One region of the Nocardiopsis sp. LDBS0036 genome, then DNA from elsewhere that is predicted to be linked to it. Evidence: predicted binding sites of a transcription regulator. Region 1 holds the regulator's gene; the other holds the start of a gene.

The links. The regulator LexA, encoded in region 1, represses DNA repair genes until DNA is damaged. The targets are predictions, from matches to a motif close to TCGAACANNTGTTCGA.
Region 2: the regulator LexA is predicted to act here: its motif matches at 1,365-1,380, upstream of ruvC (crossover junction endodeoxyribonuclease RuvC).

Annotation. Positions count from the first base shown of each region.
Region 1 is NZ_CP141103.1:2,453,435-2,456,835, forward strand. It holds gene nrdR (transcriptional regulator NrdR) at 1-180, opposite strand, end outside; gene lexA (transcriptional repressor LexA) at 835-1,554, shown strand; gene UIS43_RS10285 (S9 family peptidase) at 1,663-2,751, shown strand; gene UIS43_RS10290 (hypothetical protein) at 2,765-3,391, opposite strand.
Region 2 is NZ_CP141103.1:6,102,791-6,106,191, forward strand. It holds gene UIS43_RS25945 (hypothetical protein) at 1-291, opposite strand, end outside; gene UIS43_RS25950 (NUDIX domain-containing protein) at 309-1,100, opposite strand; gene ruvC (crossover junction endodeoxyribonuclease RuvC) at 1,400-1,948, shown strand; gene ruvA (Holliday junction branch migration protein RuvA) at 1,999-2,619, shown strand; gene ruvB (Holliday junction branch migration DNA helicase RuvB) at 2,635-3,401, shown strand, end outside.

The DNA of each region.
Region 1 (3,401 bases):
CCTGCTGAAGGGCTCGGTGACCCCCGAGCGCTTGGCCACCATCAGCAGGACGGTCTCCTGGGTGGTGAACCTGCGCTCGCAGACGGGGCAGGACCGGCGGCGTCGGATGGCCGCGCCGTCGTCGGTGGACCTGCTGTCGATCACCCGGGTGTCCGGATGGCGGCAGAACGGACAGTGCACCCTGGTTCACCTGCTTCTCTCACCGAACGACAACGCCTAGGTACCACTAAACCACAACTTCTGGGCAATCGCCCCTGTCGCCACACCAGATGTTGTGGTCGAACCTAGACTTCTTCCTGACCCGCCGCAACCCCGGCACGGGCGTGTCACGGACACGACCGAACGGCCGCGCGGCATCGCGGTCCGCGGCGGCGGGACGGGGCGGGGAGGTCGGCGCGGGCGGATCGCTGCGGGGGCGGCCCGGCACCGCGCTCAAGGATAGCGTCGCCGCCCGGAGCCCCCGCGCCCCGGCGGCGGGCGTCGGAATCCCGGCGTCGCGGGGATTTCGGTCGAGCCTTCGCCCCGGGATAAGACCCCCGTGCCTGGCCGGAACCGCTGCCACGGACACGCGTTCGCGCATTCCGGGGACAACAGCGCGTGAACGCGTGTACACACGTAAGTGCAGGCCGGAAATTGTCCGCGAATACGCGCGACGGCAATTGTCCCCAGCCTCGAACGCTTGTTTGATATCACCGTGTGCAACGACTAAAGTTGACCTTGATTTCACACCGGTTTCGCCATCACGTGGACCCCCAGGTCGGCACGGTCGCGGACCGGGGGTGGCCAGTCACACAAGCAGGCCCTGACCGAACCGAATGCCGAGGAGGCCCGGCCGTGCCGGAGGAGAATCCCGGAACCGCAGACACCGCCACCGTTCTCGCACCAGCGGAGAACACGGGCGGGTCCACGCCCGAAGCCCCCAAACTCACCGCGCGCCAGCAGAGCGTGCTGAACTGCATCCAGCGCTATGTCCGGGAGCGGGGTTTCCCCCCGTCGATAAGGGAAATCGGGGAAGCGGTCGGCCTGTCGAGCCCGTCCAGCGTGGCGCACCAGCTCAAGGTCCTCCAGCGCAAGGGTTACCTGCACCGGGACCAGAACCGGCCGCGCGCGGTGGAGCTGCGCACGCCCGGGCGCGCCTCGGGGCGGACCCTGGTGCCCGAGGACATCGACCTCTCGCGCGCCGCCGCCGTGCCGCTGGTCGGCCGGATCGCCGCCGGTGGTCCGATCCTGGCCGAGGAGTCGGTGGAGGACGTGCTCGCCCTGCCGCGTCAGCTGGTGGGTGAGGGGCGCCTGTTCATGCTCACCGTGGTCGGCGACTCGATGACCGACGCCGCCATCACCGACGGCGACATGGTGGTGGTGCGCCAGCAGCAGGACGCCAACAACGGCGACATCGTGGCGGCGCTGCTCGACGAGGAGGCGACCGTCAAGGTACTGCGCCGCGAGGAGGGCGGCCACGTGTGGCTGATGCCGCGCAACGAGGCCTACGAGCCGATCAACGGCGACGACGCCACCATCCTCGGCAAGGTGGTCGCGGTCATGCGCCGCGTCTGAGGTCCCCGCGTACCCGCGTCTCCGGTCCCTCTCCCCTCGGAGGGATCGGGGGCGCTTCCCCCTGTGGACGATGCGGGGCCGACGGACGCGGGCCGCTAGGCTGAGGAGGTGTTCACACGTGCCTCCTCCCCCGCCGCCCGCTGGCGCACCGCACTGCTCGGTGCGGCGAGCGCCGTCCTGTTGACCGCCTCCTGCGCCCCCGCCGACGACGGGGCCGCCGAGGCGCCGGGGGTCGGCGGCGTCGAGCGCGAGGTGGCCTTCGAGGGCGGCGGGCACGAGGTGTCCGGCACCTTCCGGATGCCCCAGGACGTCTCCGGTACCGTTCCGGGCGCGCTCATCATCTCCGGCAGCGGTCCCACCGACCGCGACGGCAACAGCTCCGTGCGCCCCGACGCCAACACCAACCAGAACCTGTCCCGGGTGCTCGCCGAGGTCGGGGTGGCCTCGCTGCGCTACGACAAGTACGGCAGCGGTGCGGACTTCGAGACGCCGGACCCCGGCGGCGAGGTCGCGCCGGTGGACCCGGTGATCTTCGACGAGCAGGTCGCGGCCGCCTACGAGGAGCTCGTCTCCCAGCCCGAGGTGGACCCCGAGCGGGTGGTCGTCGTCGGGCACAGCGAGGGCGCCCTGTACGCGCTGCGCGCCCACGATCTCATCGGCGCGGAGCACCCCTCCCCCGCGCTCGTGCTGGCCGCGCCTCCCGGTACGCGCTACCTCGACCTGATCGACCGCCAGCTCACCGAGCAGGCGCGTGCCGTCGAGGCCTCGGGTCAGGTGGAGGAGGGACAGGTGGTCCAGCTCCTCTCGGACTCCCGCGCCGGACGGGCCGCGATCAGGTCCGGGCGTGCGCTCAGCGGGGTGGAGATGCCCAGTGGGGGCCTGGGCGTCTACACCCCGGTCAACGAGGACTTCCTGGCCTACATGGACGCCTTCGACCCCGTCGACCTGGCGGAGGACCTGCCCGGGGGCACCCCGGTGCTGGTGCTGTGGGGGGAGCGGGACGCGCAGGTCTCCCGGCAGGACGTGGACCGGCTGATGACCGGTCTGGACGGCGCGCGACGGGTGGACGTCCCCGACACCGACCACATCTTCCGCCGCTACCGGGACGAGCCCGGGGCCACGGTCCTGGACGAACAGCGCCCCTTCGCCGAGGAGGTCGCGCCCGCGCTGGAGGAGTTCCTGGGCACGGCCTGGTAACCGCGCCGGAGCCTCACTCGGGGATGGAGTCCGGCAGCGCCTCGGTCACGGACAGCGCGAACTCCTCGGCGCCCGCGACCATGCGCTCCCGGTCGCCCGGGTTCTGCGCGTCGTAGCTGGCCGCCAGGCTGTAACAGGTCTCCAGGTACAGGTTGGACACCCGGGCGCCGACGCAGGCGACCGTGTACGGGTCCTCCTGGACCCAGGCGACCGCCTCCTCGCCGACGCCTTCCAATTCCTGCGCGTCGTACTGGGAGGTGGTGGTGCGCAGGTTGTCGGCGGCCGTCGTGACACCGCCCGGGTCGGGGGCGGCCACGGCCACCAGCGTCGCGGTGGCCGGAACCCGTTCGCCGGGGCCGCCGGGGGTCGCCCACCGGCACTGCCAGCCGGAGCCGAACGCCTCCTGCGGGCCGCCGACCGGTTCCTCGACCTCCAACCCGTGGTCGGGCACCAGTTCGTCCAGCGTCCCGGTCTCGGCGACGGAGCACTCGGGCGCCGCCCCGAAGTCGCTCGCCTCCGGGGTGTCGCGCGTCACCACGTACCAGATCGCCCCGGCGGCGAGCACGACCAGCACCAGGGCGGCGGCGACCACGGCGGCGGTGGCGCAGCCCCGGCTCTGCGGTTGGACGGAGGCCACCACCTCGGGCGCG
Region 2 (3,401 bases), 2.9 Mb from region 1:
GATCCGGTAGGTGTGCGCGCCGGTGGCCAGGGTGAGGTCGTCCAGACGCAGGTCGCCCGCGGCCATCGCCCGGTACAGGTCCCACAGCTCCGAGAGCCGGGCGAAGGGGCCGGTGCCGCTTCCGGGCGGCGCCGTGTCGGGGTGCAGCGCGCGGGCCAGCTCGCGGTGGCGGGCCGTGGCCGCCGGGGGCACGCCGCCGTCCTCGGGCAGCGGGCCGAACAGTTCCACGGGGTCGCCCGCCAGGGCGACCTGGCGCTCGGCGTCCTCGAAGGCGGGGCCGGTGGCCGTCATCGGGCTCCTCTCGGGGGTCACTGCGTGCTCCGCAGCAGGGGAGGGTGCAGCAGGGCGGCGCCGCCCGCGCGGTAGAGCCGGGCACGCCGTCCGCCGCCCGCGCCGCCGCGCTCGGCGAGTTCCCCGGTGTCCTCCACGAACCCGGGGGCGGCGAGGATCTTGCGGTGGAAGTTGGCCGCGTGCAGGGACTGGCCCCACACGGCCTCGTACACCTCGCGCAGCGCCGTGATGGTGAAGGCGGGCGGCAGGAAGGCCGTGGCCAGCGGGGTGTACTCCAGCTTGGAGCGGGCGCGCTCGACGGCGTCGGCCAGGACGCGGCCGTGGTCGAAGGCCAGGTCGAGTCCGGCGCGGGCGCCGTCGCCGTGGCCGAGGTCGCGCCAGGGGATCCAGGCGGCCTCCTCGGTGTTCCGGCCGGTGTGCGGGTCGGGCAGGTCGGGGGCCAGCAGGACGTAGGCGACCGAGAAGACGCGCATGCGCGGATCCCGGTCCCGGGCGCCGTAGGTGCCCAGCTGCTCCAGGTGCAGCTCGGTGGGCAGCAGGGTCTTCTCCGAGAGCACGCGCAGGGCGGCGTCGGGCAGGTCGGGGTCGGCGGGGCCGTCCGGTCCGTCCTGGGCGCGGACGAACCCGCCCGGCAGCGCCCACCAGCCGCGCTGGGGGTGCGCGGCGCGCCGCGTCAGCAGCACGTGCGGCACGCCCGACCGGATGGTGAGGGCGACGACGTCGACGGTGACCGCGACCGGGGCGAACGCGTGCGGGTCGTAGTCGGCGAGGAACCGGCTCTCGCCCTCCTCGTCGCGCGGGTCGGCCACGTACGCCTCCAGTTGTTCTCACATCGAGTATTTCTCGAACTGAGAGCAACTTAGCACGCGTTCGGCGTCCCGTCCATCCCTTTTCTCCGAAAAGCGCGAAGGCGGCGCGCGGGCCCGGGTCGTGCGGCCGCGCCCGGTCGGGCGGCTACGCTCGCGACGGGGCGGTCCGCGGCCGCGGCGGGTTCCGGCCCGCCGGGCGCCCCCGGGGGCGGACACGCCCGGGCGGGCCGGAGGCGGACGTCGTCGCCCGCCGCTAGCATGTGGGCGAACGGACGTTCGAGAGGGCAGGGGTGAGGCGCGTGCGCGTGTTGGGGATCGACCCCGGGCTGACCCGGTGCGGTGTCGCCGCCGTCGAGGGCGCCATCGGCCGACCGCTCACCCTGCTCGGCGCCGACGCCGTGCGCACCAGCCCCGACACCGACCTGCCCCACCGGCTCGTGGGGATCGAGCGCGGCATCGAGGAGTGGCTGGACCGCTACCAGCCCGACGCCGTCGCCGTCGAGCGCGTCTTCGCCCAGCACAACCTCAGCACCGTCATGGGCACCGCCCAGGCCAGCGGCATCGCCCTGGTCTGCGCCGCCCGCCGCGGCCTGCCCGTGGCCATGCACACCCCCAGTGAGGCCAAGGCCGCCATCACCGGCAACGGCCGCGCCGACAAGGCGCAGGTCGGCACGATGGTGGCGCGTATCCTCGGACTCGACGGACCCCCCAAGCCCGCCGACGCGGCCGACGCCGTCGCCCTGGCCATCTGCCACATCTGGCGCGGCGGGGCCCAGGCCCGCGTCGCCCAGGCCCAGCAGGACTTCGCCCGCAAGGTGGAGCTGGCCCGCCGCACCCGCGGCCGCTAGCGCCCCGCCCCCAGGAAGGAGAGGGGCACCGTCCCCGGTGCCCACACCAGATGATCGCGTTCCTCACCGGCCGGGTGGCCGCACGCGGCGCGGGCACCGCCGTCATCGACGTCGGCGGGGTCGGCATGACCGTGCAGTGCACGCCCTCCGCGCTCTCGCGCCTGCACGTGGGCGAGACCGGGACCGTGGCCACCAGCCTCGTCGTGCGCGAGGAGTCCCTGACCCTGTTCGGGTTCGCCGACGACGACGAGAAGCACCTGTTCGAGCAGCTCCAGACCGCCTCCGGTGTCGGTCCCCGCCTGGCCCTGGCCATGCTCTCCGTCCACAGCCCCTCCAGCCTGCGCCACGCCGTGTCCACCGAGGACACCACCGCCCTCACCCGGGTGCCCGGCATCGGCAAGAAGGGCGCCCAGCGCATCGTCCTGGAACTGCGCGGCAAGCTCGACGCGCCCGTGCTCACCGACGGCACCCTGCCCGGGTCCGAGGCCGCCGGGACCGGCAGCGAGCCCAACGGCGCCTGGCGCGGACAGGTGGTCTCCGGCCTGGTCAACCTCGGCTGGTCGGCCAAGGACGCCGAGGCCGCCGCCTCCGCCGTGGCGGCCGAGGCCGAGCACACCGACGACGTCGCCGTCCTGCTGCGCAGCGCCCTGCGCAGGCTCAGCCGGGCCTAGGAAGGAGGAAACCCCGTGTACGACTTCCACGAGGAAGACCCCCGGGGCTCGGCCCCCGGCGGGCCCCCGCCCTACGAGCGCGACGCGGTCTCGCCCGACGCGGGCACGGACGAGCGCCAGATCGAGGGCGCCCTGCGCCCCCGCGCCCTGGACGAGTTCGTCGGCCAGGAACGCGTGCGCGAACAGCTCTCCCTGGTGCTGCACAGCGCCAAGCGGCGCAACCGGGCGCCCGACCACATCCTCATGTCCGGCGGCCCGGGCCTGGGCAAGACCACCCTGGCCATGATCATCGCCGCCGAGATGGGGGCCCCGCTGCGCATCACCTCGGGCCCGGCCATCGAGCGCTCCGGGGACCTGGCCGCGGTGCTCTCCACCCTCCAGGAGGGCGAGGTGCTCTTCCTGGACGAGATCCACCGCATGGCCCGCCCCGCCGAGGAGATGCTCTACGTCGCGATGGAGGACTTCCGGGTCGACGTCGTGGTCGGCAAGGGCCCCGGCGCCACCGCCATCCCGCTGGACATCGCGCCGTTCACCCTGGTCGGGGCCACCACCCGTGCGGGCATGCTGCCCGCGCCCCTGCGCGACCGCTTCGGATTCACCGCGCACATGGACTTCTACACCCCCCAGGAACTGGAGCTGATCCTCCAGCGCTCGGCGGGTCTGCTCGGCGCGCCCCTGGACGCGGACGCGGCCGTGGAGATCGCCGGGCGCTCGCGCGGCACCCCCCGGATCGCCAACCGGCTGCTGCGCCGGGTGCGCGACTACGCCGAGGTGCGCGGGGA